DNA from 3 places in the Heyndrickxia sp. FW510-T9 genome. Region 3 is predicted to be linked to each of the others. Evidence: riboswitches for the same ligand, from Rfam matches in the RefSeq annotation. Region 3 holds a riboswitch; each other region holds the start of a gene.

Region 1 (10,604 bases), on a different contig from region 3:
CAGTGCTTCAGCAAAAGAATGGCCGCGTTTTCGCATTTCGGTTAAAATAAAATTCGACGTTCCGTTTACGATGCCTTGAATTCTCTCAATTTGATTGACTTGCAATAATTGCTTCAGCGTTCTAATAATAGGCACTCCGCCGGCAGTCGTTGCTTCAAAACCAACATTTACACCATATTCCTGCCCTATTCGAAGGAGCGATTTCCCATAGCGAGCAAACATCACTTTATTCGCCGTTATCACCTGTATTCCTTTTACAATTGCTCGGTTTAAATAAGTAAAGCAGGGCTCCTCACCAACTATTGCTTCAAAGATTACTTGTAAACCTGGGATGTTTAAAATATCTTCAAATTCTGTAGTGACTAAAATTCCAGGATCAATATCTCGTTTTTTATGGGGATCCTTTATCAGTACTCCTGCAATCTCTACTTCTGCGCCTAATAGATTTTTCAGCTGCTGCCCATGGGTTTTTATAGCTGTATACACACCTTGACCAACTGTACCATATCCTAACAGGGCTGCTTTTATAATCGCCATTTCATCACCTTTCCTTTTCGGCATATACAACACTATGAATAGGTGCACATCACGCTATCATTAATTTGTACTACTTACACCGGTTAGTTTTTTTTCTAATTGATGCTGTATTAAATGGCCCCAGTTCTCGAATTCTACTAAAAAACCATCATGGCCAAAATCAGTCTGGATCTTAAAAAAGTTGCCATTTGGTACTGCTTGAATAAAGGCTTGAATCTCTTCACTTGGATAAATAAGATCATGCTCAAATCCAATTCCCGTTACATAGGCTTTGATACAAGAGGCTGCTTGCCCCCAGCCTCCTCTGCCTCTGCCTATATCATGTGAATTCATGGCTTTAAGCAAAACTAGATAGCTATTCACATCAAAGCGTTTTGCTAATTTTTCCCCTTGATAGTGCAAATAAGATTCCACACTATATAAATCTGAAGAATGTCTTTCCCGCCCGAATCGCTGCGAAAATAACGTTGGACTACGATACGTTACCATTCCTGCCATTCTTGCAACTTCAAAGCCTTTTACTTCATGAGAAAATTGATAATACCCATTTTTAAAATTCGCATCCCCTTCGATTGCTGCAATCCCGATGCGGTTAAAGGCAATTCCGTAATCACTCAATGCTGGGGTCGATGCAAGCACAAAAAGCTGTTCCATATCATCTGGATACAAAACTCCCCACTCTAATACCTGCATGCCACCTAAAGATCCACCAATTACAGCTTTTAGCTCTCGAATACCTAGTTGGTTTAAAGCTTTACGCTGGGCGTGAACCATATCCCGGATCGTAATAGTGGGAAAGGATGAGCGATATTCTGGCTGACCAGATAAAGGACCAGTCGAGCCATCACAGCCACCTAAAACATTAAAAGTAATCACTTGCCAATGATCGGTATCAATATTCTTCCCACTGCCAATGAGCCCACTCCACCAGCCAAGCTCCTCGTTCGTTCCAATCGAAAATTGATTTCCGGTTAATGCATGGCATACAAGGATAACTGGAGCATTCTCAGGGCCTTGTCGTTCATAAGCTAGCTCAATATCTAGCATTCCACCATTTTCTAATTCCATTTTGCCGATACTTGTTGTTTGAATGTTTGTCATAATACCGAAACAGCTGTTGCTTTTTCTATGGCTTGCTCAAGATCAGCAATAATATCTTCTACTGCTTCCAAACCAACAGATAGACGAATTAGCTCTTCTGTTACACCTGTTTGTTTTAAATCTTCTGCGCTTAATTGTTGATGAGTAGTGGATGCTGGGTGGATAATTAGTGATTTCGCATCCCCGACATTCGCTACATGTGACCAAAGCTGAATATTATCGATCACCTTACGCCCTGCTTCTCTTCCGCCTTTTATGCCAAAATTCACAATGGAACCAAATCCATCTTTGAAATACTTTTTTGCTAATTCATGGGAAGGATGGCTCTCTAAGCCTGTATAGCTTACCCACTCGACTGCAGGGTGATTTTGTAAAAACTGTGCAACTTCAAGGGCATTTTCATTATGTTTTGGTACTCGTAAATGCAATGTTTCAAGTCCTTGCAAAAATAAGAATGCACTATCTGGACTTAATGCTGGACCAAAATCACGAAGCAATTGAACACGAAGCTTCGTAGCAAAAGCGGCCTGTGGTACGTCCACTCCATAACGCAGACCATGGTAGCTTACATCCGGTTCCTTGAAGCCTGGGAATTTATCACTGTTCCAGTCAAATTTTCCGCCATCTACAACCACTCCCCCAATTGCTGTGCCGTGACCACCAATCCATTTTGTTGCTGAGTGAACAACGATATCTGCTCCCCATTTGATAGGGTTAGTTAAGTAAGGAGTGCCAAACGTATTATCGACAATCAAAGGAATACCATTTTCATGGGCAACCTTTGCAACTGCCTCTACATCTAATACGTGCAAGCTTGGATTTCCGATAATTTCGGCGAACAATGCTTTTGTGTTTGGTGTAATTGCTTTTCGAAAGTTTTCCGGATCATCGGCATCAACGAATTTAACATTAATTCCGTACTTTGGAAGCGTTACTGCAAATAGATTGTAAGTACCTCCGTAAAGATTTCCTGCAGCTACGATCTCATCCCCTGTACCCGCAAGATTTAGTATGGAGAATGCTATTGCTGCGGATCCTGATGCTAGGGCAACTGCCGCAGTTCCTCCTTCAAGCAAGGCAACACGTTTTTCAAAAACATCTACTGTTGGATTTCCAATTCGGGAATAGATATAACCTTCTTGTTCTAACGCAAATAAGCCTTGTGCGTAATCAGTATCTTTAAAAACATAGGATGTCGTTTTATATACGGGAACTGTGCGAGATCCTGTTGTAGGATCCGCTTGTTGACCTCCGTGAAGTAATAATGTTTCTGGGCGAAGTTGTTTTTGTTCTGTCATCTTTACATTCCTCCATTTTTTTGTTTTAAAGGCTTTTTTCTTATACTTTGTTGCTTTTAAAGCTGAAAAACCTGTAAGCATCGTTAATTAGGTTATTAGTGAATAGACCTTTTAAGAATAGATGCTCCTGAACTGAGTCCGTATTAGGATTGATAGCCATTTACGAAAAACAACAATCTTTACGAAAACAGTCTTTGTTAATCGAGAAATTTTCAAGACAAGGGTGGGGTTTACAAAGAGGAAATTAAAAAACCCTCTTCATAAGAAGAGGGTTCATATACAGATTCCTCCCCTTATCTTTCAGATCACTTCGATCTGTAGGAATTAGCACCTTATCAAACATGGGTGTTTGATGGTTGCCGGGCATCAAAGGGCCTAGTCCCTCCGCCGCTCTCGATAAGAGTATTCATTTAGTTTTCATAAAATTTTAAATTGCTCTTAATGTGCATTATAGAAGAGTCGGAAATCATAAGTCAATAGTTTTTTGAAAAATTATTAAAGTGATAATTCGATTGCTTTTTCAAATTGACCAATAATATCTTGCGCATCCTCAATCCCAATAGAGATGCGAACTACTTGTTTAGTAATGCCAATTTTATGTTGGAGCTCAGATGGCAATGCCCGATGGGATGTGCCAAGTGGATAGGAAACAGTCGTTTCAACACCTGCTAAAGTTGGAACGATTTTTACCCAGCCAAGGGATGAAAAAAATCGATTAATATCGCATTTCTCCGCTAATTCAATCGTGACAATTGCTCCATTTCCTTTTTCAGATACAAACTCAGGGTAGTAAACTTTTTTTACTGACGGGTTTGTTCTAAGGGAAATCGCTAATTGTTTTGCATTTGCAGCTTGTCGTTCCATGCGCAGTGCTAATGTTTTCATGCCACGACATGTTAACCACGCCTCAAATGGGCTTAAGTTAGCCCCAAGATTGACAACTTTTTCGCGCGCTTTTTTCACAAGCTCTGTTTCTCCCACCAAAACCCCTGCTGTTACATCACTATGACCGCCTAAATACTTTGTCGCACTATGGACAACCAGGTCAATTCCTTCTAGATATGGCTGCTTCAAATAAGGGCTCGCGAAAGTATTATCGACCATCGTAGTAATGGCATTTTCTTTTGCTATTTCAACTAATTTTCCAATATCCTCTATACGTAAAAATGGATTGGTTACCGTTTCCGAATAAAGCAGGGTTGTATTTTTTTGAATGGCATTTTTCACTTGTTCAGAATCCTCGAATGGAACAAATGTCGTTTCAATACCGAATTGTTTAAGCTCTTCTTTTAATAGATGATAGGTTCCACCATATAGGTCCTCCGCTGCTACTATATGATCTCCTGCTTTTGCTATCGATAAAATTCCTGCTAAAATAGCAGACAAACCTGATGAGGCCGCAACTCCTGCTGGTGCACCTTCCAATGCCGCAACAGCCTGCCCCAATTCATCGGTATTCGGATTTCCTGTTCGACTATAAAGGTAAGGAGATTCCCCCTGATAGAAACCTTCTAACTCTTCCAAACTCGAAAACGTAAAAGCTGTCGTTTGATAGATTGGTGTCGTTTTACTACGTATGGCATTCGTGTTTTTCAATGAGCTATGTACTGCTTTTGTATCAAATGAAACGTCCAATTTCCACACCCCGCATATTGTATTTATGGCTCTTTTCTTAAACTTTATTTTTATTGTAAAATGAAAATCTTTTTCCTTCTTTATTCGACTTAAGAATGGTTAGTCCTTTTAAGAAAAGATGCCCCGAAGCTCAGTCTATATTAGAATAAATAAACATTTACGAGAAACACAATCTATAAGAAAGTAGCCTATTTGATTAAATCAGATTGTACGACTGGAAAGTTTTGATGTCAAAGGATTTTTATTTTGAGTGCATGGGCACCCAGAATATAGTACTGTTCCAAATGGTGGTCGAACTGCTTGAACAAGTGAAATTAGCTCCTCAAATTTCTACAAGCCTTTATGAGGGGCGAATAACAGTGCAGTGAAAGTAGATCGGCCGACCTTTGCATATTTAAAACCGAGATGTTAACAACATCTCGGCAGTATCTACAATATAGGCGATAATAGTCGTGAAATAGATTCCTTGAAGCGGATAGACTTCGGACGTGTTCGGTAATCTTCGATGGTTAGCTCCCGAGATTTTAGCATATCTTCTTTGTAAATGGCTTCGAGCTTTTTCGCAATATATTGGCTATATAGAAAGGCATTTACCTCGAAGTTTAAGCGGAAGCTGCGGTTATCGATATTTGCTGTACCAACCGTTGCGATTTTCCCGTCGACGACGAGCATTTTGGCATGAATAAAACCATTTTCATAAATATATACTTTCGCATTTGTTTTCAAAAGCTCGCCAACATTTGAATAAGTTGCCCAATACACAAACATATGATCAGGTTTATTCGGGATCATTAAGCGCACATCGACCCCAGAGAGTGCCGCGATTTTCAAAGCATTAAGCAAACTATCGTCAGGAATAAAATAGGGGGTTTGCATATATATATATTTTTTAGCTGAATTGATCATTTTTATATAGCCATTCTTAATTTGTTCCCATTCCGAATCAGGACCACTAGATACGATTTGCACATCGGTATCCCCGGTGGATTGAATTTCTGGGAAATATCTTTTTTCATAGCGAATTTCCTTCGCTGATGCTTGGTTCCAATCAAGAATAAAGCGTGTTTGCATGGCATAAACGGCCTTACCAATAATTTTCAAATGCGTGTCCCGCCAGTATCCAAATTTATCATCTAAGCCAAGATACTCATCTCCGATATTAAAACCGCCGATATAGCCTATCTCCCCGTCAATAATAGCAAGTTTCCTGTGATTTCGAAAATTTACGCGCAAGTTAACATGGGGAATTTTTGCAGCAAAGAAAGCCGCAACCTCACCACCAGCACTGACTAATTCTCTGAAAAATTTCTTCGGTAATTCCCGAGATCCCATGTCATCATAAACAAAACGGACCTTAACTCCTTCTTTTGCTTTAAGGATTAATAATTCAAGAAGCTGTTTACCAAGATTATCATTTCGAATAATGTAATAAAGAAGATGGATATGATCTTTTGCCTGCTCAATATCCTTGAATAAAGAATGGAACTTATCTTTCCCATCGATGAAAATTTCCACATCATTGTCATGGGACATGACTGCGCCGTCATTCACGAGCAGCATATACACTAAATCTTTATACTGAACGGTACGCTCATCGTGAAACGGAAAAGAATTGTGACGTAACAAATCAATTTGTTGATGCGTAATTTCTTTGATTCCAATTTTCTCTTGATCCTTCCAATAGAAGATTCTTCTTCTACTGAGGTTTTGTCCCAATATTAAGTAAATAATAAAGCCTACGATAGGCAAAAATAAGAGGACGAGCATCCAAGCCCAAGTCGCTCCAATATGTCGCCTCTCTAAAAAGATAACGACCCCGGCTAAAACAAAATTTAATAAGAAAAAAAATGCAAATAAGACCGTCGTAATTGTCATTCTGTTCTCCTTTTATCCAATCCCACTTACAATCCATATTAATCTGTATCATACCATATAAGGGTTGAAAACTTCCATTAATGAAGGATTGTGACAATCAATGTTTCAATTTTTTAGGCTGTTTTCGTACATTTTATCGTTATTCCCTAAGTTTCAACGACAAAACTTCCTTATTTAAGTGAAAGATCACACCTATTTCGTGAATTTCAATGTGCTTTTAGCCAATATTAATGCTCTATTAACGAATCAAAAAAAATGAACAAAGTTTAATAATAGAGTCATTTTTAAAAACCTAATCCTTCTAGTTTATCGTTAATCTTTATAAAAAATACCTCATACGGATTATGCGATATACTATATTGCTATAAAAAAAGAACCCAAGAATTCCTGCAGTTTCCGTAAACAGGTTCCTTGAATTCTATTTTCAAATGAAAGTATAATATTTCATCGTATAAATCATTTAACAAGTTTAACATCTGTCTAGCTGCAGCGCCTATCGGCTAGCGGATTTCTACGTCTTCTCCCTACGATAAGTCAACATCGACTTGTTCCTCGCCGTGTTTCCTTTATATCAGTCGAAGTCTACGAAGGTGAAATTACACTTCAAATTTCACTCATCCGTACGCCGATGAACAAGGCGCTTCCGCTTTTCTATTTATTTAATCCCGCTTGTCGATATCCCCTTAACAAATTGCTTTTGAAAGATAAGGAAGATAATGATCATCGGTAAGGTTAACATGATAACTCCAGCAAGGACACTATTCCAATACGCACTATATTGCCCATAGAATGAATTTAACCCAACTGGCAAGGTGTACATGTCATCACCTGTTGACAATAACACAGGCCATATAAAGGAATTCCAGTTCGCTTGAAAGGTGAATATAATTTGCGTTGCTAGCAATGGTCGGGAAAGTGGTAAGAATATTTTAAAGAAGATTCCCCATTTTCCTAAGCCATCCATTTCTGCTGCTTCCTCTAGTTCTTTCGGAACTCCAAGGAAAAATTGTCTTGCTAAGAAGATCATGAACGGACTCATTAAGAAAGGTATCGTTAATCCCTTATAGGTATCTATCCATCCAAGATTTGCTAACAGCATATAAATTGGTACGAGCAACACCTGTCCCGGAATCATCATGATTGCTAGGAAGATATAAAACAATACTCCACGTAAAGGAAATTTAAATCTTGCGAAGGCATAACCGGCAAGTGTATTCACAATCAGGTTCCCAATGGTAACGATAATGGCAACGAATAAACTGTTAAACAGCCATCTTCCAAATGGGAAGTTATGCAAAATATAAGTGTAGCTTTGAAAATTCAGCTTGCTAAATGGCGTCCAAAAATGAAACACTTCATCCGTTGGTTTTAAGGATGTATAAACGGACCATAAAAATGGAACTAGTGTTAATAATGAATAAAATATGGCTACCACGTAGAGGGCAGTACGATTTCTCTTCAATTTCCTTCCCCCTTACTTATCTTCTCGGCCTAAGAAGAAGTTTTGGATTAGAGTGAATATCAGGATGATTGCAAACAATACAAATGCCATTGCCGAAGCATATCCCATCTGCATCGTTTTAAACCCTTTGTTAAAAATATCTAATACGACTGTGAGGGTCGAATTTAATGGCCCGCCATTCCCTCCAGAGATGACATATGCTTGATCAAATACTTGGAAGGTTCCAATCATGGACATAACAACATTTAAAAAGGTTGTTCTTTTTAAAAGCGGGATAGTTACGTGCCATAGAAGTTTCCAGCCACGAGCACCGTCCATTTCTGCAGCTTCATAAACTTCTTCCGGAATATCTTGGAGTCCAGCTAAATAAATAATCATAAATTGACCTACACTTGACCATATTGCCATCATCATGATTGCTGGAAGTGCAAAAGTTGGACTGTTGAAATAGTTCGGCCCATGAATTCCAAAGTTCGCTAAAAATTTATTTAAAAGACCATCAGGTGAAAACATAAATATGAACATAACACTGACTGCTACAGTTGAAGTTACAGTCGGTAAGTAGTAAGCAATCCGGAAAAATGTTTTGCCGCGGATATTGTTTACAATTAGCGCTAAGAAAAGCGCAATCGCTGTCTGAATTGGAACAACGCCAAGAGTATATAGGGAAGTATTCCAAAGAGCTCGCAAAAATTCCTTATCTTGAAACAAGTGGATGTAGTTAGATAATCCAATAAATTTTGCGTTTTGAGGATCTAAGAAAGAAAAACGGAAAAAGCTTATATAAAAGGCATAAAAAATTGGTCCGATCAAAAAGACAATTAATGCCACTAGTGCAGGAAAAAGAAATAAATAGCCATTCATGGCTTGATCAAATTTATTTTTCATTAATAATCGATTTCTTGTTTTTTTCATTTAATGTCACTTCCTAACAGAAATGAGTGAAACAAATGCAAACCCCGAAGGTTTGCATTTGTCTATTTTCAAGGCTCTTTTCTTAAACTTTGCTGCTCTTGTATACAAAAACTCCAAGTAACAACCTGTCTAGGTTAATATGCACAAAAATTATAAGAAAAGATGCCACGAAGTTACTCTTCATTAGTATTTATATCGATTTGCGAAAAACAATAATTGATACGAAAACAGACGTTTTCAATTATTGTTGTTGACTTTCAACTGTTTGCTGTGCTTGTTTTAAAACTTTTGATGGAGCAAGTCCTTTCAAAGCACCTTCTTCTGTAGCTTTGTTGATTGCATCCACAAAATTTTGTCCATAAGTACCAAATTGGTAAGGACTAGCAGATTTAACACCATTTACAAATGCTTTGTAATCTGGATTTTTATCCAAAAATGCACTTTCTTGACTTTGACGAGATGGAATTGCTAGTCCGGATTCTGCTGTCATCTTTTCTGCTTCTTTACCAGTCATAAAGAACAATAATTTTGCTGCTTCTTTCGGATGTTTCGTTGAGTTTGCCATAGAATAGCTAACAGTAAATGTCATATTAGAGCTATTGCCATTAGCTGTTGGGAAATCAGAAATACCGAATTTTAGATCTGGTGCAGAATCCTTCATGAACGGAAGAACCCATGCTCCTTCAAGAGCCATTGCTACTTTACCTTGAGAGAATGGAGCACCTGCCCAGTCGCCGCCTAAATCTTTCGGTGTAACAATATTTTTATTCTTAATATTATCGATAAAGAATTTTAATCCCGCTTCATTTGTAGCATCATCCAATGTTACTTTATTGGAAGAGCTATCATAGTAGCTGCCGCCAAATTCTTTGATAAGTGGATAATAGCGTGCCACATCGATTGGCATTGAAAGTGGTGCTATACCTTTAGACTTAAAGATTTCAGCATCCTTTAAAAATTCTTCCCATGTTGTTGGCGGAGAGTCAATCCCTGCCTTAGCAAATAGGTCTTTATTATATTCAAGTGCCATTGTGTTATAGTCTTTTGGCAATCCATAAGTTTTGCCTTTCCATTTAAACGCTTCCAAAGCTGCCGGAGCGAAATCACTTGTATCTACTTTTTCCTTGCTAATATAGTCATCTAATGGTGCTAAAACACCTGAATCTTCAAGTGTAGGTGCATAAGAAGCATCCACATAGAAAATATCTGGGGCTGTTTTAGAAGCTAACATTGGTTGTAATACTTGCAAATAGTTTCCTGTAATTACTTGTTCTTTTACTTTAATATTTGGGTTTGCTTTTTCGAAGGCAGCGATTTGTTGATCTACTAGCTTCTTTTCAGCAGGGCTAGATGCCCACATGCCTAACTTTATTGTTACCTTTCCGCCATCAGAACTACTGCTGCTGTCGTTTGAACTACAACCTGCTACTAAACCAATACTCATAACAACTGCTGAAGCAACTCCTAGTATTCTACTTTTCATTATTTTTCCCCCTTTTATTAAATGTAAATTGGTTTGAAACATTTTCATAAACCGCTTACATTTTTCAATATACACCCAACACTCTTGCATAGTCAAGATGATATTTTTAACTTTATTTTACTAGTATTCTATAACTACTCTCTCCAACTAGGAGAGAGTAGATGGATACTGAATCTTTTTTTTACAAAGCAAATTGCACCTTAAATCCAGTAGTATTATTCAAAATGCTAAAAGTCGTTTCGCCATCATGCGCTCTTTGCACAACAATGCTCAAAGTTCCATCTGCAACACGAAGATT
Region 2 (10,604 bases), on a different contig from region 3:
TCGAGCAATCAATTTCCTATGTCCCTGGTTCCATTTTCGATCCGCTTAAGGAATACCAATCATGGATCAGAATGAGCTATTCCTATCTAAACGAAACACAATTACGGGATGGCTTGCAGCGATTTGTCCGCATACACCATTCATTAACTTCTACATGAATATGAAAACCTTCCACCATTTAATAGGAGGAAGGTTTCCTTTTGAGAGAACTGATACTCGAACCTATCAAAATATCATTTCATATCATGAAGATTTCTTAACTTCTTCGTATCCTACCTTTTCAAACGCATTCCGCATCGGAACATTTTCAACATCTGTATCGGCAAAAACTCTCCAAACTCCGATATCTTGTAAAAGTCTCGTTGCTCTTAAAAGTAAATCGTTAATAAATCCTTTTCCACGGAATTCAGGAACCACACCAATATAATGAATCGTTCCTTCCATCAGTCCGTTCTTTTCACAGCCTTTAAATGTAACCGGCTGGATAAGTCCCACAATTTCTTCATTATAGTAGGCAAGTTCCCACCATGCTTTTTCAAATTGAAAATATCCTTCGTCTACGTTGAAAACGTCTTCTACGAGTTCACTATGACTCTCAGGTGTTGTGTGTTTTTTATCCTCTCGATCCAATGAATTTATTACTACTTTACTAATAATTTCTTTAAATGTATTTTCCAATTCAGGAGTCACTTTTTTAAAATGACAACGATCAGGTACGATTACCTTTTCCTTTGGTTCATTCCATACATAAGCAATTTTTTCATAATTTGATGACAAATTTCCAGTCCTCCTAAAGGCTGTTCTATTTTAGATTCCTAATCTAATAGTTCTCTATTAGTATGTAAAATCCTTTAAAACTCCTTTAAGTACAAGCTTCCAAAATTGTAGCTAATTTCAACTTTTGAAACGTTACCCGCCATATTTTCCAATCCATTATTTAATCACGATAGACAATTTATAATTAGCATGCTCGATTAATTCGTCTAAAAATTGATCCAGTACTTCATTCGACGGAAATTTACACTCTAGAAGATAACAGCCTTCCCCACTAATTTTGAAGTTGTTTACGATGTAATCTTGTTGTGTATTTATAAACGATAAAAATGGTTGATGATGAATGCTCTTTGTATAGATATGGAGAAATGCGTGGACAAAGTAGCCTATTTTTCTATCATTTAATTTAATCGTATAGCTTTCTATGACACCTTTTTCTTCTAATTTCAATACTCTTGTGGAAGTTGCTTGTCCCGTCAAATGGACTCTTTCACCTAATTCCTTCATCGAAATTCGGCTGTTCTTTGACAGCTCTTCCAATATTTTTTTATCTGTATTATCTAACATCGTAATCAATCCTTTCACATTTCAAGTGAAACCCCATAAACGCTTGATTTTATCTATGTAAAATTATTTTTCTCCATTTTATACTATCCATAGATCTTACAAAAGGGGGAAATATCTTATGAATATTAGACAAATAAGAAATGCAACGTTGGTAATACATTATGCAGACAAGAAGTTTTTAGTCGATCCGTTTTTAGCTGAAAAAGGAACAATGCCACCGTTTCCCAATACACCAAATCAGGTCCCTAACCCACTGGTAAGCTTGCCAACTTCTCTTGAGGAAATTACTCAGGTGGATGCTGTTATCGTCACGCATTTACACCCTGATCATTTTGACGAAGCTGCCAAAAAGGTTTTACCTAAAGATATAAAAATCTATGCTCAAAATGAAAAGGACGCAGAGGCAATTAAAAAAGAAGGTTTTCATAACGTTGAAGCGTTAACGAATGTTATTAGTATCGGAGGCATTACCTTAACTAGAACCGAGGGAAAACACGGCACTGGAGAAATAGGCAAATTGATGGGGGAAGTTTCTGGTGTTGTGTTTAAGCACCCGAATGAAAAGACGCTTTATATTGCAGGCGATACCATTTGGTGCAATGATGTTCAAGATGCCATCAAGATTCACAACCCGGAAATAATCGTTGTAAATGGAGGGGCTGCACAATTTCTCCAAGGCGATCCTATCATTATGACGAAAGAAGATATTTATGAAACCTATATGAATGCCAAACATTCGACTACTATCGTTTCCCATATGGAGACTGTCAATCACTGCTTATTAACTCGAAAAGAATTAAAAGCCTTCATTGATGAAAAAGAACTTGCCAATCATATTCTAGTACCAGATGACGGGCAATCTTATTCATTTTAATGGCAGTAAACCTGCTATATAACGATAAGTGGCAGTATGATAATAACTAAATTATTCCTTTAAAATAAAGCATCCGTTCGCTTAACTAGGGTATTTAGCGAACGGATTAACTTTTATAAATCCTTATTAGTATATATCTTAACGGATACTTGCATGGAGACAAAGCCGATAATAATGGAAGCAATAAAGGGAATCCATGCAAATATAGGCTGGGATAATTGTGATGTAACATCTATTCTTATGTTAGAGGCTTCCATTCTAAAATAGTTTTCATATCTAATCATCCTCTTTCGTTATTCCCACCAACTTTGCTGTTTTCCATGCCTCTAAAAAGTTGTTTTTCAACTATTTGTCTTTTCGTTTCCAGCATCATCTCTAAGTTTTCCGGAGCAACATACGAGCCTTTGCCAACCTTCGTTACAATAAAGCCTTCTTTTTCTAACTCTTCATACACCCTTTAAATTCTTGATATCCAAATAGAAAAATAATGAGGGGCTTTTAGTTGTTTGATTGATCAAATTATCTTTGTATCTGTACAATATCAAGGGAATTCTTTACATATAAGTAGACCATACGAAAAAGTATTAGGCTTTAAATCAAGATGCTTCATTCCTTCTGTCACAGTTATTAATCCAGTTTTCCAATCATCATATACTTGAATAAAGTCCTCATTAAGCCTGCTGAATTTTTAAAGCTAGTAACATTAATCAAGGAATTACAAAATAAAGTGAATTTGAACCGATGTGTGAACAGACCACTAGTTAAAGAAAACTCCTATGCAGTGGACCTTTTTGAACAGATAGAATTATGAAAAGATGAAAATAAAGTAGGGAATGTTTCTTTAAATAAAAGTTTATTTTTTGTAAATATGAAACGGTATTAATAACTAGGAGGAGCTTTTTTATGGTTAATTGGTTTCAATTAGACGAAGAGTATATAATGCCTACATATTGTCGTACGAAGGTTGCTATAGAAAGAGGAGAAGGTTGTAAACTGTATGATGTAAATGGGAAAGAATATTTAGATTTATTTTCTGGTGTTGGAGTAAATATATTAGGTTACAATCACCCAAACATCGTGCAAACCACCTTAAAACAAGTTGAAAAATGTTTGCATCTTCCTTTTCATTTTTTAAATCCAGTTGCCATTGAATATGCAAAGAAATTAGTGAGTTATACCTTAAAGAGCGGTAAAGTCTTTTATACAAACTCTGGTACTGAGGCTACAGAAACAACATTAAAGTTACTTAATAAATATAGAAATATAACAAATGAAGAACGTGATGGAATAGTTGTACTTAAAGGTAGTTTCCACGGGCGAACATTAGGTGCACTTCACTTTACGAGACAAGAAAAAATATATCAAAACTTCCCTAAAACTTCTATTCCGGTTTTTGAAGTGGAACGTGAAAATATAGAGAAATTAGAAGAAACAATCATTCATGAACAGCCAATTGCAATTATGCTCGAGCCCGTATTAGGAAGTGGTGGGATATATCCTTTATCAAGTAAATATTTAAAAGGAGTTCAACATTTATGTGAAAAATATAATGTACTTCTTATAGTTGATGAGGTACAAAGTGGTATGGGCAGAACAGGAAAGTTGTTTGCTTATCAGCATTTTCATATTACACCTGATATTATTCAATTTGGTAAAGGGGCAGGAGGAGGGATACCGCTAGGCGGAATAATAGTAGGTTCTCAGTTATGTAATACTTTTTCACCTGGGGATCACGGAACAACGTTCGCTCACTCATCAATTGGAACGGCTTTAGGGTTAACTGTATTAAAAACATTAATTGACGATGGATTAATGAAAAAAGCTTATGAAACCTCCTTATATTTAAATAACAAACTTCAAGAAATTCAGAAAGAAAATTCTTATTTAATTCAAGAAGTACGTCACTCTGGTATGATGTTTGGCATTAGTATGAATGATACGAATGTAAATGTAGAAGAACTGCAGTTATCATTAATGGATAAAGGAATGTTGGTTGATGTGACACAAAGAAATATTATTAGGTTACTTCCGCCATTTATTATTACGAAAGAAGAGATTGATGAATTTATAAAACAGTTTATTTACTGTCTTACTTGTTCAGCAGCTTTAGTAAGTTGTTAATGCTATTTTTTCATCATTCTCACCGCTAATGTATTAATTAGAAAATAAGCATTCTCTAGCTAAGATAAGTAAAATATATATTCAAGCATCGTATGCTATTTCGAAGGAACGCAAAAGTCCAATTTCTTAATTTCAATGTTGAGAAATTGGACTTTTTATATTTAATTATAATGCAAAATTTCGCTTAAAATAGGTGCAAATTAACTCCAAAAGGGACAAAGAAAACATATCGAGGTATTTATAATTTCTTAAAAGTAACAGCTATTTTTTGAATGAGCTACATTTTTTATCGAAGGAATGCAGCTAATGACTGTTGAAAGTAAATAACTCTATTGAAATGAACACTTTAAAAAGTTAGGATCTTTTCTTTTTTTCACTGACTACTTTTGTCAGGGTTGACGTTTTAAAATGAAAGGGACAATTAATTAAGGAGGCGACCAACAATGGTCATGACATTGGAGAAATTTCGCGAAATTTTGGATGGGAATCGTCTTTTAACCATTCGAACAATTGAGGTATTCCCTGAAGACAAGTTATTCACCTTTGCACCCGTAGAACCACTTCGTCCTTTCTCAAAAATGATTTTAGAGATACTAGATATTGAAAGAGCATACGTACGCGGTATCGCTATCGGTGAATGGGAATATAGCCATTCTTTTGCTGATGTTTCTACCAAAGAGGAACTTTTAGACAGTTGTCGTGAAATAAAGGAGGATGTGCAAAAATGGTGGCCAAAAATCACCGAGGAACGGTTGCACACCGTAGAAAAAGATCCCTTTTTTGGTGGCGAAATGAGTCATTTCGAACGTCTACATTATACATTGGAAAATGAAATCCACCATCGTGGCCAAGGTTTTATTTACTTACGGTTACTTGGGATTGAACCGCCAGCGTTTTGGGAGCGTCAATAAAGAGGGATAACATTTAAAGGTTATCCCTAGGGTTGAATTTTTTAATTTGGGCTAACAAGAAAAAAGCCGATATCTTAATTTACAAGATATCGGTTTTTATATAGTAAATATTCCTAGATTTTTAAATTAATTGTGTAATTGATAGTTTCCAAAATAATAGTACCTTATATTTGATCCAAGATGCGAAACAAATTTTTATACTTTGAAAGTGTATCTTTGTCCACCTTTGTACCTGAATCAAAAAAGGAAATGTCACCTGTTCCGTTGCCCAGTAAATTTCTTTCCTTTAATATTCTCTCTAAGTTTTTTGCTGTTCCAATACTTCCGGAAATCATTTCAACTTCTTTATCAAACAGCTTCTTCACGGAGTTAGTGAAATATGGAAAATGGGTGCATCCTAAAACAACTGTTCCATACTGCTTTAAGTCAAGTGAGGATAGCTCTCTTTGTAAATATGGCAACACTTTTTCTTCCCTAAATTCAAATTCCTCCGCAAATTCTACAAGACCTGGAAGTGGTATACTATCCACGATATCATGATGATCGATGCTTTGTACGAGATGATGATATTTTTCTTCTTTAAGTGTTAATCTAGTTGCTAACACTAACACTTTCTTCTGTTTTTCTTCACATTTCTGCACTGCTGGTTTTACCGCTGGCTCAATGCCCAAAATAGGGATATCATATTTTTCACGAAGGTCTTGTACAGCGATGCTTGTAGCTGTATTACAGGCAATGACTACCGCCTTAACACCTTGATTTGCGATAAACTCCACTGCGTCAAAAATATATTGTTTTACCTCTTCCTTCGGCTTTTCACCATATGGTATGTGTGTCGTATCTGCATAAAAGAGGTAATCTTCCTTTGGCAAAACCTTTAATGCCTGATGAAGTACGGTCATTCCACCAATACCAGAATCAAAAAATCCAATTCTCATTACTTCCACTCTTCTCTTTTTATTCTTTCTAGCTCTATACATTGCGAGGAGTCTGAAAAAAATTTAGTTAAACTCATTAGGTGAGGCTCTATTCTTACTATGTTGCTTTTGTAGACGAAAACCTTTGTAAAATTTTTCGCCATTACTTCCCCTTCTAAAAAAGTATTGTACAATTATTTTTAATTCATTTACAATATTTTTTCATCTCAAACTAAGCTAAGAAAATTAATTGGTATTATCGGAGACTTTAATAAAAACTTAATCAATCATACAGCCATCAATAAAGCAATTGGTATCAGTAGACAAGAATTATACCTGAATTAGATTATGTTATCCTGTTTTCGGTTATCACTAAATTGCTGGCATAAAAAATGGAAATAAACAATAAATATAAGTTGACAAATAGGAATTATAGGATTTATGCTAATAACAATAAAAAAATTAATATGTCATGGAAACTTATCCAGAGAGGTGGAGGGACTGGCCCGATGAAACCTCAGCAGCAGATTCCAATGGAATCCTGTGCTAATTCCTGCAAGCTTAGGCTTGGTAGATAAGTTGAGGTACTTAAACATTTGATCAATCCTCTTCTTATCTTTTATTTAATTAAAAAAAGGAGTGGGTTTTTTTATGGGTAAATTACTTAGAGAAGCTGTTGAAACAAGAAGGAACGAATTGATTAGTAAGCTAATTGAGCTTGATCAATATAAAAAAGAAGGTAAGCATTTATTTGAGTTAACCTTATCGGATTTGGAATATGAATATTATAAAATTCAATCAAAGAACCATCCGCACAGTGGGATAGACTCCATCAAGTGGAGAAATTTTTAGGAAACAGAGGGACGGTTCTTGCGTTTCAAGAAAAGCAAGAACCGTCCCCTTGTTTTCTTTTTTTAATAAATATCATAAGTTTAGACAAAAGAGGCAAACTGTACTTGTGATAGAAAGGAGCTGAAATGCATGACAAAGAAATTTAATAAAGGCAGCGGCAATCAAAATTCCCCTTCCTTACATGGGCAATCATCTGTCAGCGGGGATAATAGTAAAGGGAATAAAAGAAATAAGGATAAGCGAGATAAGACAGATGGGGTATAAGTAAGAGAAACCGGTCCCACGGGATCGGTTTCTCTAAGTTTCATCAGGCAAAAATTATTTGGAAGAAATTGCAGCCAATATATGATGTAATTCCTCAAGATTTTGGATTTCATACGTTGGCACGATGTCCGTATTGTTTTCTTTTCGATCTGGATTGATCCAGCATGTATCGAGCCCGTAAAGATTGCCGCCTTTTATATCTGCACTTAGTGAATCTCCAATAATTAATCCCTGTTCTGGAGATAAATTTGGGATGCGCGCAAACACATAATCGAAAAATTCTTTCATCGGCTTTTGGTAACCTGTTTCTTCTGAGACAAATATCTGCTTAAATAACGGAAACAAGCCTGACGCACGAAGGCGCTTATCCTGAGTGGCAGAATCCCCATTGGTCACTATATATAAGTCATAACGATCCTTCAGTTCTGTAATTAATTCCAGTGCACCGCTGATAAGCTGATGGCCTTCTTGCAGGTAGCCACGGTATTTATTTTCCAATAAAACACCATCTACCTCTTTTCCGTATTCCTTGAAAAATGCAGCAAACCTAGTGTTAACCACATCATCACGGCTACGTTTCCCCTCTTCGAATTCTCGCCAAAGTTCTTGATTAATAATTTTATATTGTTGCACCATTTGAGGAGTCAGTTCAATTTGCTCATCTTCAAAAAGCTGTCGTAATGCTCCACTCTCAGCAGCACGAAAATCCAAGAGAGTATCATCTATATCAAAAAACAATGCTTTATATGTTTTCATGGTTATCGTCCCTTTCATAGAAGTCTACTTTACTAGTTTAAAAGTTTTTCCCTGCCTTGAAAACCAATTTCTCCTTCCCCAACAAGAATTAATTTCCATTGTCGTACTTGTGGCAGCTACCTTTAGAATATATAATAAATTTGGAATTATCATTATTTCCAAGGAGGATTTACGTGGGATTATTATTTTATTGATTTTAAAAGCTGCTTCAGGACAAAAAATTTTATCCTAAAGAGGTGCTTTTAAATGAAATGGGTTAAAGATTTTTATGATAAACAATTTATTTGGTGAACTACACAATACGATTTTGATTTGAATCACTTAGAAGAAGACCTAGTTGATAAAATAGAGCGTTTTAGCGATCAGCCTATCACTAAAATCCTTGAATTAGGTGGTGGCAATGGACGTTTTGCCGTTACTGCTGCAAAACGTGGATATGAAGTTACTGTTATCGAACTCGCCCCTTCGTGTGTAGAAAATATTTATAAACTTGCTGAAAAGCATAATATAGGAAGAAATCTGTGCATCATTCAAGGTGATTTCTATCAAGTAGATATAGAGGAACAATTTGATGTTGTTTGCTATTGGGATGGATTTGGGGTCGGAGAAGATACTGACCAACAAATATTGTTAAAGCGCATTTCCGAGTGGCTGCAACCAAATGGTGTGGCACTGATTGATATTTATACCCCCTGGTACTGGGCTAAGGTCTCCGGTCAAGAAATGGAGTTTGGAAATATTGCTAGGCGATATGAATTCGATGCAAATAGATGCAGGATGTTAGATACTTGGTGGCTGAAGGATCATGAGGAAAATCAGATAACACAATCGTTAAGATGCTATTCACCTTCTGATTTGAGTCTATTATTGAAGAATACCGATTTACATTTAGTGCACTGTGAACCAGGCGGAGCAATGGACTATGAAAATTGGCAATACACCGAACAAGTAGCCTTAGACAAAGCGATGACTTTTATGGCAAAGTTGCAAAAAACAAGATAATAAACGATAAAAGCAGTGTATTAAATGCACTGCTTTTATCGTTGGAGTGAAAACGGTATGAAATTTTTGCCGTTTGGTTCCATATTTATTCTGAACATATTAATGCTGCACTGTTTGGACCGAAATTGTTGCTGAACGGACCGAAATAAGTAAGGAACAGACCGAAACAGCCATTGAACAGACCGAAATTAAGGGTAAATAGCCCGAATTAGGTCTTTAGACCCACAAAAAGCCTGGTAGAATCACCAAGCTGGATCTTCATTATGAATAAAGCTTGTCACAATAAAGAAGACTTGGATTAAGAAAGTTCCAAGTCTTCCGTTTTAAACTATTTAATATCAGGAATTTCACACTTTCCATCCGCACAGTACGGATCACCCGATTCATTCTTATCATCATTTAATATAGTAATGGAGCCTTCTTCATCACTTGCTTTTTGTAACGCGTTTAAAAATACCCCAATTGGCTGTGCTCCTGAAACAGCATACTTTCGATTGATTACAAAGAATGGAACTCCTTGGATACCAAGCATCCCGGCTTCTTGTTCATCGGCACGAACCTCTTTTGAAAATTCCTCACTATTTAGCATTTCACGCGCTTTCTCTGCATCTAATCCAACTTCAGCTGCCAACGCTATCAATGTTTCGTGTTCTCCAATATGTTTGGACTCGGTAAAATAAGCTTTAAATAGACGTTCTGTCATTTCGGTCATTTTGCCGTGATGTGCAGCAAAATGAGTTAAGCGATGAGCATCGAACGTGTTTGTTGGTTTCATGGTATCGAAATGATATGTTAAACCAACTTCTGCTGCTTTCTGGGCAACATTTGCATTCGCTGCCTTCGCTTGCTCTAGGCTCATTCCATATTTTGTTGCAAGCAAATGATGCATGTCCATATCATAGTTTTGTTTTGCATTCGGATCTAATTCAAAGCTTTTAAAGACGATTTCAACGTTCGACTTCCCGCCAAACTGATTTAATGCTTCCTCAAAATGACGCTTGCCTATATAACAAAACGGACATACAAAGTCCGACCATACTTCTACTTTCATCCTAAACCCTCCGATTTTAATCATTTATATTCCTTCATTATTATCCTACATAAAAGGAAATACAAATATTATGTTTCCAAAACAGGTTAAACTAGTTTTGGACAACTCATCGGTACTTCTCTTTTCCCTTGAGTCGTTGAGCTTTTTCGGTGCAATGAGATCAGAACGGGGTGTGGAACTTTCCTAGTTTGTTGATGTAAAACCGAAGAAAAGTGTGGAATTTTCCTGCTTTGATGATGAAAACCGAAGAAAAATGTAGAATTTTCCACAAAAAGTGTGGATACAAGGAAGCGATTTTGTGAACTCATAAAAAGCGACGAACTTTTCAGTGAATCTTGACTCCTCATCTCATTCAAAAAACCTCCACACTATAGCAGAGGCAAACCTTCCTTAAATCCCCTTAAATTCATGTACCCAAACAATCATTTTCGGTCCCCACCGCATACCTGGGTGTATGGATAAAATGGATTCCTTATACGATTCCAAATTCGCAAATCCTTCCTGACGAGCATTTT
Region 3 (10,604 bases):
AAATTTAAGATTACACTACCAATCAAAGAGATTGCCGAACAGTAGGTAATCTCTTTCACTTTTCTTAATAATTTCTTTAGAAATCCTTACATTGGATTTTAATTCTTTCCTGTAATGTATTCGTTATCATGAAAAACGATATAGAGGGTGAATAAGGATATTGAAAAAAATTGTTATTCTGTTGGCTTTGTTAGGCTTTGTATTTTTATATAAGTACTCAAATGTTGTAAAAAATAAGGTGTCAGATATCAATTTCATCCATCAAAATTCAGGAAGTCTGGCCATTAAAGGGGAAGCAGGAGTATTAATGGATGAAGATAGCGGAACAATTTTATTTGCGAAAAATGAAAATGAACGTCTCTATCCGGCGAGTACTACAAAAGTGTTAACAGCGTTGGTTGCACTTGAAAAAGGTAATCTGAATGATCAAGTACGAGTTGGGAATGAAGTGACCATGAAAACGAGTGATGAAAGCTCTGCTGGTCTGAAAGAAGGAGATGTTATTCCATTAAAAGTCCTACTTAGGGCGATGCTGCTTCCGTCGGGGAATGATGCGGCAAGAACAATTGCTGTTTATATTGCCAAAAAGGATAGTGGAAAACAGAATATGAACCCTCAGGAAGGAATTCAATATTTTGCAAAGTTAATGAATAAAGAGGCTAAGGAAATAGGTGCGACCCATTCCCATTTTGTAAATCCTCATGGTCTTCATGATCCTAATCACTATTCCACTGCAAAGGATTTGGCTATTATTGCGCGAAAGGCTAGGCAAAACCCTGTATTTCGCGAAATTGTGAGCGAGGAAACTTATAAGGATTCCTCTTTCACCTTTTACAATCGTAATGAACTTTTGAACAAAAGCAGCACTAACTTTTTTCAAGGGGCGGATGGGATTAAAACAGGCTTTACCGATCAGGCTGGACATTGTTTAGTATCTTCAGCGAATAGAAGTGGAAAAAATCTTATTTCTGTTGTTCTGCATTCCAGTAAAGATGGGGTATATAGAGATTCTACAGCAATGTTGAACTATGGGTTTCAGAAGGAATATGCGAGGAGATAGAAGAAATCTATAAATATGCTTAAATTATCATTAGTCACCTATTTTGTATGTAAATCTTTTAATTAAGGAGATTCAAAATAGGTAGATTTTACGTTAGGTGATGGTATCGGTTCTATTATTATAAAGAAAATTTGTTTAAATTTGAGGATTCTTAAATGGTAAAGAAAGCAAGAGCATCAGTTACTCTTGTTTTTGTTGAAGTAGATTTATACAGTAACATTAAACGATTGATCCATTCCTAAACACAGATTAGTGATAGCGCCATGAGATTTGTTATATAATTTTGTCCAAGACCCTCCATCATATGATTTATATATTTCGAAGTTAGGGTAACCGTCGTGTTCACCATAAGCATGAACAGTTCCATCTTTATGAATGGTAACTTTAACTTCCCAATCAATGGCGCATGCTAATGCTTCAAGAGGATTTGTACATGAGCCTCTCAGTATATATCGAACCCAATCACTACCGGAAGCATCCTTTTTATGGGATAAACAAGAAGTTGATTCTTGACCATATTCATATGAAAATGCATTAAAAGGCGGGCCAAAATACTCGCGTTTAATTGTTCTGCCAACATCTTCGTAATAATAATTTTGCGATAAATCGGAGGTATAAATTGAAAGTATTTGATAGGATTTATAATCCTCGGAATTAGTATACTGAGGACCAAAACCGCGATTATTTCCGTTATATTGAATAATACCTTTATCTGAATCACCCACACTTCTTCCATGTAGGTCAATCCATTTTTCAGGGATAAAAGTAACAAGTTTAACATCTACCGTTTTTGGCATATTTCATTTACCTCCAAAAGTTAATTTTATTTAGAAGATAGGAAGGTTATCAGAAACATTCAAGTCCTTCCTACATGAATATTTCTAATAATATCTTCTTCACTCTATAAATAAGTATTTGAAGCTTTTTTTACAACCAATATAATAAAATATAGTTTAATGTTACTCAAAATACTCACCATAATACAAAATGTCATAATATTATAGAAATTTTTATTGTATAATTACCTAAGGGCAACCTTGTTATATCCACAAAAATAATTCGAGGAGGTAGTATAATATTTGAAGATTTTTTCTGAATTTATTTTAGTACCTATTCTGTCTTATGTAGGAGGGATTTTTTGTTATTATGCATATATGCGGATGACCTGGGGATGGCGTCTGCTTGACTTCACACATAATTTAGTGTACGGGGCAATTTTTTGGATTTTCATTTTAATGCCTCTATATTTCATTGCTATTCAATTTATTAAAAAACGGTTTGATAGTGGAAAAGCACTCCTCTATCCTTTGAGCTGTATAATAGTATCCTGTATACTAAGCATAATTGTAATTATTATTTGGGTTGATCATAATATATTTTCAAGATTTTCAGTGTTAATTTATTTTCCTTTCATTACAACTGGACTTATTTTTGGAGTAGGTAATTGGTTTGCCGAAAAATTTAACTCTAAATAATTGAAATGTAGTATTCAAGGTAAGGAATACTTGGAAAATCGAAAACGATTTTATTACTATTGATTTTTACTTCTTGAAAATTAAAGTCAGCACAAAAAGCTAACTATCGAGAAATTACACGATAGTTAGCTTTTAAGGCGATAAATTAAAATAGACGAAAGTTTTTTTAAGTTAATCCCAGTAACCGTATCAATAATATTGTTATTATCATTATAAAATACTGTAAGTGGATAAGCAGTTCCACTTAACTCATCAAAAAACTCATTCAAAAATTTGCTGTTTTTTTGGATATCACGCTCTTCAAAAGTAATATTATTTTTTGAAAATATATTTTTAAGTTCAAGGCATTGCCAACAAGAGGTTGATGTATACATCGCTATTTTCATTATATATTTCCTCCTATCTCCAATAAAGGTAAAAAATATTATAAAAGTTGGATACATACGACTAGGCTAAAAAGATATTCATATTATAAATTCGTTCAAAATAAATTGTTTTATTTACTATTTGCTTTTTCAATCACTCCTATTAATTTATTTATGCTTTCCGCTAAAGAATCTAGCTTCCTCTCAAATCTAACTAGAAGATAAATAGAAACAAGAATAGGAAATCCATAATTTTCAATAATTTGTATGGCTGGTGATAGATTATCCATTTATACTACCTCCTTATTACACATTTTCTATTTGATTTAAAAATTCCCAAAATCCTGGTATGTTTTCGAAACTGAATTTATATATTGCTTGAATTATTTTAATGGATAATTCTTGTTTTAGATCATCTGCGTCGAAATTTGTAATAAGATAATTACAATTAATTACTTTCTTTATTTTTGGTTGAAACGATTCAATAATGGTTATAAGTGCTGCTTCATTATGACTTTTGGCTTGGGTGATTAAGTACTCTATACTTTCCATTTGAAATCACTCTTTTCAAGGTACTGTCGAATTTTCTCAATACTCTTTTTCCGACCTTTTGCAATAGATTGTTGTGTTACATGATATCTCTCACCAATTTCTCGGTCATTGTAACCCTCAAGATAATAGAGTCTTAAAATATCTCTTTGTTGAACTGATAATAATTGAATGGTTTTAAAAAGTTCATTATTGTTAATTTCTTCTTCAAAATTGATTGATTCTTTTATTATGAATTCCTCACCTGAGGGAATCGTATCAACTATTTTTATCTCTTCGCCAATTGTGATTTCTTGATCCAAATAGAGTGGAAATCTGTTTTTATAAGTTTGCAATGATTTAGTAAGATTTAGATTTTGATAGTGTATTATTTGTGAAATGTATTTAACTAATCGTAGCTCAATTAAGAACTCTCTAAACTTGGATTCTAACTTTCCTTCATTTTCAGTAGTAGGGCATGTTAATACTTTAATGAGCAGTGACAAATTATTACTTTTTGATAAAAATTGTTGAATAGCAGAATTTGTTAAAGACTGCTCATGTTTTTGAAAAAAAGATTTTAAAACTCTTTCTTCAGTTGGACTTAATTTGCATATTTGTAAAAAGTCTTTGTTCATGGGCATCCTCCTTTAGTATATAAGACAAATAGAAAATCGTATTTTACAACCATTTTTTAAAAATACAGAACAAATGTTCCTTATTGCATTTTGCCAAATATCAGTTGATATTTGTTGAGAAAATATCAAAAAAATTCTTGACTTACGTTAAAAAAGACAATATTATTAGTCTTGCAAGTTAAAAAATTAATAAAACGCTATTACTTATCCAGAGAGGTGGAGGGACTGGCCCGATGAAACCTCGGCAACGGGTTTGCTGTTTTTTGGCAAAAACCGTGCTAATTCCTGCAAATCGAGAAGTCGATTTGAAAGATAAGAAGTAGAGAGGCTTATACATATAAACCCTTCTTCTTATCTGATCTGTGGATAAGAGGAAGGGTTTTTCGTTTAAGCGTAAAATCTTGATTTAGGCGGAAAAGATTGTTATATCCGAGTTATCATATGAATTTACTAAGTTAAATGATAAAACAGTTTGAAAAAAGGAGATTTCTACATGCTTGTTTTAGAAGATGTCCATAAGTTATATAGCAGTGGCAAAGAGAAAAAAGTGGAAGCATTAAAAGGAATTAATCTTCAAGTTGATAAAGGAGAAATATTTGGAGTAGTTGGGTTTAGTGGTGCAGGAAAAAGTACACTAATCCGTTGTGTAAATTTGTTGGAACGACCAACATCCGGAAGAGTATTAATTAACGGGGTTGATATTCTATCTCTTAATTCAAAAGATTTACGGAAACAAAGAAAGAAAATCGGGATGATTTTTCAGCAATATAATCTACTCCATTCCAAAACCATTTTCGGGAATGTTGCGATGCCGCTCCTTTTAGAGGGGACTCCAAAGGACATCATTAAAGAAAAAGTAACAAAATTATTATCCTTTGTTGGATTGGAGGATAAGATGGACCAGTATCCGGAACAATTGTCTGGTGGTCAAAAGCAAAGGGTTGGGATCGCTAGAGCATTAGCAACAGACCCTGATATTCTTCTTTGCGATGAAGCGACATCTGCACTTGATCCGAATACAACAGTAGCTGTTCTCGATCTTTTGCGAAAAGTTCGTGATGAGTTAGGTATTACAATCTTAATGATAACGCACGAAATGAATGTAATTCGCGATGTTTGCGATAAGGTGGCCGTTATTGAAAATGGGATTATTGTGGAACAAGGTCCAGTTATAGATGTTTTTACCGAGCCAAAGACGCAAATTGCGGGAAGTTTTGTAAGAACGGTATTGAACGATACGATACCAAAATCGATACAAAAGCTTATTAAAGAAAACAGAAAATCTAATCAACAAGGTATTTATCGAATTATTTTTAAAGGTGCTTCTACCAATACGCCGCTGTTATCCAATACAGCTAAGAAATTTTCAATTGATTTGAATGTTCTTCATGGGATGGTAACAGAGCTTCAAGGGATCCCAATTGGGAATTTACTTGTTGAATTTAAGGGTGAACGAGCAGAAATGAATCGTGCCGTTCAATATATCAATGAGAATAATGCATTAATAAAGGAGGTGACAGGGGATGCCATTTGATTGGAGCTGGTTTTGGCCGGAATTTTTAACGGCAATAAATCAAACTCTCTATATGGTGATTGTAGGGTTGATCATTTCCATCATCATTGGTTTACCGATTGGCGTTATTTTAGTCACTACAAGGGAAAAAGGAATACTTCCAAATAAAGTATTATTCAATATTCTTAACGTTATTATTAATATTTTTCGTTCAGTTCCGTTTATCATTCTAGTGGTGGCTATTATTCCTTTTACAAGATTAGTAGTCGGAACTTCAATAGGTACGACGGCGTCAATAGTTCCGTTAGTTTTGTATACGGCATTTTATATTGGAAGATTAGTAGAAAACTCACTGCTTGAGGTCGATCAAGGAACAATCGAGTTAGCACAAGCGATGGGGGCAACTCCTTGGCAAATTATTTGGAGATTCCTGCTTCCGGAAGCTCGGAGTTCACTTGTTTTGGCTTTAACGATCGCGACGATTGGATTGATCGGTGCTTCCGCAATGGCCGGAGCAGTAGGTGGCGGTGGAATCGGTGATTTGGCGATTACATATGGATATAACCAATTTAAAACAGAGGTTATGATCATTACTGTTGTCACTCTGATTGTCATGGTTCAGCTTATTCAATCGCTTGGAAATGTTATCGCAAGAAAATTGAGAAGAAAATAGAACATGTCAAAACAAATGCGTAAGCGACTTGTACATCCGCTAGCCGAAAGGCGCTATTGAAATTGAAGTACAAATTTCACCTGAAGCTAGACGTAAACCATTTTTCAAAAATGTTTTCAACAGGATTAAATTTAATAATTTCCTGATGAACGATAAAAAAACAATGTGGAGGAAAAAATTATGAAAAGACTACTTATTATTGTGTTTGGCTTACTCCTAGTACTTGCAGGGTGCAGTTCAAACAGCAGCTCAAGTAAAACAGATGGAAGTAAAGTGGTGAAGGTCGGAACAACTTCATCGGAGGTGCCAACATGGAATCTTGTTAAAAAGCTTGCAAAAGAAAAGGGAATTACGGTACAAATCGTTAAATTTGATGACTATGTACAACCTAATCTAGCATTAGATAGCGGGGAAATTGACATTAATGCATTCCAAACAGTTGTTTATTTCGATGATTTCAAAAAAAGCCATCATCTTGATTTAGCTGCAATTGGAACAACATCTATTTGGCCAATGGGAATTTATTCTAAGAAAATTAAAGATATTAGTGAAATTAAAAATGGGGACCAAGTTATTATTCCAAAAGACGCTACAAATCTTGGAAGAGCTTTATTGTTAATGCAAAAAGCAGGACTTATTACATTAAAAGCTGGATTTACTGGTGCAGGCGGTTTAGAAAGTATTGCTGAAAACCCTAAAAACTTGAAAATTACTCCAGTTGATGCAGCGCAAACACCACGTGGTCTAGATGACGCAACAGCAGCTATTATTAACTGTGATATGGCGATTAATGCAGGATTAAATCCTTCTAAGGATCCTATTTTCGGTGAAGATGCTAGCAATAAGGCATATGTTAACATTATCGCAGCCCAAGCAAAACGAAAAAATGATAAGACACTACAACAAATCGTGGATATTTACCATACAAAAGAAGTAACGGACTTTATCAAAAAACACTTTAACGGTGCTGCTGTTCCGGTTATAAAACCAGTATCTTATTTAGATGACTACAAACAAAATTAAGAATGCATCAGGAGGTTATCCTTTAAAGGATAACCTCCATTTTATCAGTTGACAAAAGATTGGAGATAATCGATATGACACAGATTTATGATGTTGCTGTCATTGGTGCGGGCTCAATGGGAATGGCTGCGGGGGCTTTTTTAGCGCAACAAAATATAAAGACTATATTGATAGACTCTTTTGATCCACCGCACGACCATGGTAGTCACCATGGTGGTACACGGATGATAAGACATGCATACGGCGAGGGCAGGCAGTATGTAACTTTAGTCCAACGTGCGCAAAAATTATGGACAGAATTAGAAAAACAAACTAGTTATAAAATATTTGAAAAAACAGGCGTGCTAGGGCTGGGGAAGAAGGATTCTGCATTTCTTCTGGAGACTATAGAGGCAGCTCGGAATTTTGATCTTCCATTAGAAGTCATGTCAGCAAGCCAAATTCGCAAAAAATGGCCAGGGTTTCAAGTGCCTGATGATTTTATAGGTTGTTTTGAAACTGAATCTGGATTAGTCTATAGCGAAAATGCGGTACGTGCCTATAAAGAAATCGCTCTCAATAATGGCGCTAATATAATATCCCATTCACCTGTAACTGAAATAATAATGAATGATAATAACGAAGTAAAAATAATTACAGCCACCAATGAATTTATAGCTAAAAAGTTAATAGTAACCGTTGGAGCGTGGGCTGCCAAGTTATTACCAACATTAAAGCTTCCTATTCAACCAGTAAGAAAAGTAGTTGGCTGGTTTGAAACCGAAGAAGGAGTTTTTGATATCGATCATTTCCCATCCTTTTATGTAGATGATGTTGATAAAATGTTTTATGGCTTTCCTAGTATAAATGGAGCTGGGCTTAAGTTGGGAAGAACAGATGGTGGTCAGAAGATTGATCCAGATCAACATATTCAAAATTTTGGAGCATATGATTCGGATGAGAGTGAACTCCGTGAATTTCTAAATACGTATCTTCCAAAAGCTAATGGAAGGCTAAAGGAAGGGAAAACATGTTTGATGACACAATCCAGTGACCATCATTTTATCATTGACCATCATCCGGAAAATGACAGGGTCATCATCGCTTGCGGATTTTCAGGGCATGGATTTAAATTTGCAAGTGTAATTGGTGAAATACTTAGCCAATTAGCAATTAATGGTCGTACGGAATATGATATTTCTTTATTCTCATTAGATCGATTTTAGAAAAAGTTCAAAAGGATTTTCAAGATGCATCCAACAAAGATAGTTATTCGAAATTTAGCACTTATAGAGTGATGAAGGACAAAAAAAAGCAAAGAACGAAGTCAAGTGTCCTTCATAGTGTGGATGAAGGACAAAAAAAGGCGAAGAACGAAGCAAAGTGTCCTTCATAAGGTGGATGAAGGACAAAATAAAGCAAAAAACAAAACCAAGTGTCCTTCACAAAATCTATGGAGGGCACTCTCAATCGTAATTGGAACTATTAATTCTATTGATACATTCATTTATAAAACCCACTGAAAAATATAACAATTACCTAATTCATCAAAAATCTTTTAAGCAGCTTAATCGTTTCCGCATGCATTCCTTCATGATAAATTGTGCGAACGAGAATTTGGGAGATCGTATACATTCCGAGCTCTGTTGGTGCAAATTCTTCCTCTAAGCGGTTTTCGTAAAGTTCACGAATCAATTTAGGCTGTTCGGCTAACAACTTTTTTAGCTCATCTAAACTTGGAGGGGCTGTTGTCCAATCCGCAGGTTTTGTACCAAAGCCAAACCATTCATGAAAGTCTTCCGGAATCGATATAGGTTCTTTTGTCACCGCTTTAATCCAGAGATATTGATCCAAATAAATATGTCCTAAATTCCATCGAATATTATTATTGAATCCTTCAGGTACAATATCAGCAAGCTCTTCTGTAATATTTTCTAATATTCCAAGTGTCCATTCTCTGAAAGATTCTAGTTGATTAAATAAGATTTCATGTCTTTGCAACATTCCTTTATCTCCGCCTTTTAATAATTCTGAAATTTCCTATTTATACACTACCATTTTAAATATAAAATTTCATGTGATTTTTTTCTTCCTTATAATAAGTTAGTCGATTCTCTAATGTACCTGTATGAAGCTCAAACTTATGTCCATCTGGGTCGGTAAAATAGATGGATTTATGATCTTTTTCATCGCGATTCCTTCCAGGAAGAATATTTACCTTTAAGTTTTGAAATTTCGACAAATAGTGTTCGTATTCATGTTCTTCTATTGAAAAAGCTATATGAGTATAGGAATGGTGGATGTCATTCCTTGGGATATCCTTTTCTTCATTTAGTGCCAACCATATCCCATTTAAGTCAAAATATGCGGTAGTATTCCCTTTTACAAGTAATTTTGCATCAAAGACATTCTTGTAAAATTCGATAGAACTCTCCAAATTCGATACAGAAAATAGTAGATGATTAATTCCTTTCATATCATGCACTTCCTCTTAAGGTAACTTTCACCTATTATATCAACAAAAATTGGAGGGGTGACAAAATTCAATTTTTCATTAATAATAAAAAGGTCACCAAAAAATTATAGGTATTCAAATTTCTATTATAAAAAGTTGAGGGATACTATGGTTACAAGACTTGATAATAAAACAAGAAGAAAAAAAAGAAGACGCAGAATTCTTCTATTACTTATATTTGTGATAATTATTGCGACAGCGGGGTGTGCCGCTTTTCAATATTATTCAGGTTTAAAACAAGCTGGTAATACAGGAATAAAAAAGGAAAAAATCGAATTCAATGGTAAAAAAGATATTAATGGAAAGGTAAACTTTCTATTACTTGGAATTGATCAACGAGGGAAGGAAAAATCCCGTACAGATACAATGATGGTTGCTCAATATGATCCAAAAAATAAAAGTGTAAAGCTTATTTCTTTAATGAGGGATATGTTCGTTGAGATTCCAGGTTATAAAAATTATAAGCTGAATACAGCATTCTTTTTAGGTGGTCCGGAATTACTGAGACAAACGATTAAACAAAACTTTGGACTTGACGTACAATACTATGTAATGGTTAATTTTAAAGGATTTGAAAAAATTGTTGATGCATTAGCACCGGATGGAATTGAAATAAATGTCAAACAGGAAATGTCAAAAAATATCGGTGTTACATTACATCCTGGTCTACAGAAGCTACATGGAAAAGAGTTATTAGGCTATGCTAGATTTAGACATGATGCCCTAGGTGACTTTGGTCGTGTAGCACGCCAACAAGAAGTTATGCAAGCTTTAAAGGATGAGGTTTTGAGCGTAAATGGAATTACAAAGGCGCCTAAGCTATTAGGAACAATTC

What was found. Region 3 has a riboswitch for S-adenosylmethionine ahead of AC3WJF_RS09790 (methionine ABC transporter ATP-binding protein). Riboswitches for the same ligand answer to the same signal wherever they lie in the genome.
Region 1: another riboswitch for S-adenosylmethionine. It lies ahead of AC3WJF_RS14075 (O-acetylhomoserine aminocarboxypropyltransferase/cysteine synthase family protein); the one in region 3 lies ahead of AC3WJF_RS09790 (methionine ABC transporter ATP-binding protein).
Region 2: another riboswitch for S-adenosylmethionine. It lies ahead of AC3WJF_RS20800 (Fur-regulated basic protein FbpA); the one in region 3 lies ahead of AC3WJF_RS09790 (methionine ABC transporter ATP-binding protein).

Annotation. Positions count from the first base shown of each region.
Region 1 covers NZ_JBYSWK010000026.1:48,558-59,161, reverse strand. Annotated here, with positions in the region: gene AC3WJF_RS14085 (homoserine dehydrogenase) at 1-537, opposite strand, end outside; gene metX (homoserine O-acetyltransferase MetX) at 598-1,638, opposite strand; gene AC3WJF_RS14075 (O-acetylhomoserine aminocarboxypropyltransferase/cysteine synthase family protein) at 1,635-2,936, opposite strand; SAM riboswitch class I at 3,227-3,339, opposite strand; gene AC3WJF_RS14070 (trans-sulfuration enzyme family protein) at 3,432-4,571, opposite strand; gene cls (cardiolipin synthase) at 5,001-6,446, opposite strand; gene AC3WJF_RS14060 (carbohydrate ABC transporter permease) at 7,102-7,908, opposite strand; gene AC3WJF_RS14055 (carbohydrate ABC transporter permease) at 7,921-8,823, opposite strand; gene AC3WJF_RS14050 (ABC transporter substrate-binding protein) at 9,065-10,306, opposite strand; gene AC3WJF_RS14045 (amylo-alpha-1,6-glucosidase) at 10,488-10,604, opposite strand, start outside.
Region 2 covers NZ_JBYSWK010000064.1:12,022-22,625, forward strand. Annotated here, with positions in the region: gene AC3WJF_RS20755 (aminotransferase-like domain-containing protein) at 1-158, shown strand, start outside; gene AC3WJF_RS20760 (GNAT family N-acetyltransferase) at 244-777, opposite strand; gene AC3WJF_RS20765 (Lrp/AsnC family transcriptional regulator) at 934-1,341, opposite strand; gene AC3WJF_RS20770 (MBL fold metallo-hydrolase) at 1,460-2,215, shown strand; gene AC3WJF_RS20775 (hypothetical protein) at 2,329-2,499, opposite strand; gene AC3WJF_RS20780 (GntR family transcriptional regulator) at 2,496-2,669, opposite strand; gene AC3WJF_RS20785 (aspartate aminotransferase family protein) at 3,119-4,336, shown strand; gene AC3WJF_RS20790 (DinB family protein) at 4,780-5,247, shown strand; gene murI (glutamate racemase) at 5,412-6,185, opposite strand; SAM riboswitch class I at 6,642-6,745, shown strand; gene AC3WJF_RS20800 (Fur-regulated basic protein FbpA) at 6,816-7,016, shown strand; gene AC3WJF_RS20805 (hypothetical protein) at 7,146-7,280, shown strand; gene AC3WJF_RS20810 (YjjG family noncanonical pyrimidine nucleotidase) at 7,335-8,036, opposite strand; gene AC3WJF_RS20815 (class I SAM-dependent methyltransferase) at 8,349-9,038, shown strand; gene AC3WJF_RS20820 (DsbA family oxidoreductase) at 9,367-10,089, opposite strand; gene AC3WJF_RS20825 (ASCH domain-containing protein) at 10,480-10,604, opposite strand, start outside.
Region 3 covers NZ_JBYSWK010000014.1:76,429-87,032, reverse strand. Annotated here, with positions in the region: gene AC3WJF_RS09830 (sensor histidine kinase) at 1-45, shown strand, start outside; gene AC3WJF_RS09825 (D-alanyl-D-alanine carboxypeptidase family protein) at 161-1,060, shown strand; gene AC3WJF_RS09820 (DUF3238 domain-containing protein) at 1,267-1,857, opposite strand; gene AC3WJF_RS09815 (hypothetical protein) at 2,140-2,535, shown strand; gene AC3WJF_RS09810 (glutaredoxin family protein) at 2,661-2,921, opposite strand; gene AC3WJF_RS09805 (YvrJ family protein) at 3,032-3,190, opposite strand; gene AC3WJF_RS09800 (helix-turn-helix domain-containing protein) at 3,207-3,452, opposite strand; gene AC3WJF_RS09795 (sigma-70 family RNA polymerase sigma factor) at 3,440-4,066, opposite strand; SAM riboswitch class I at 4,268-4,385, shown strand; gene AC3WJF_RS09790 (methionine ABC transporter ATP-binding protein) at 4,560-5,600, shown strand; gene AC3WJF_RS09785 (methionine ABC transporter permease) at 5,590-6,252, shown strand; gene AC3WJF_RS09780 (MetQ/NlpA family ABC transporter substrate-binding protein) at 6,433-7,275, shown strand; gene solA (N-methyl-L-tryptophan oxidase) at 7,350-8,480, shown strand; gene AC3WJF_RS09770 (DinB family protein) at 8,794-9,258, opposite strand; gene fosB (metallothiol transferase FosB) at 9,314-9,730, opposite strand; gene AC3WJF_RS09760 (LCP family protein) at 9,878-10,604, shown strand, end outside.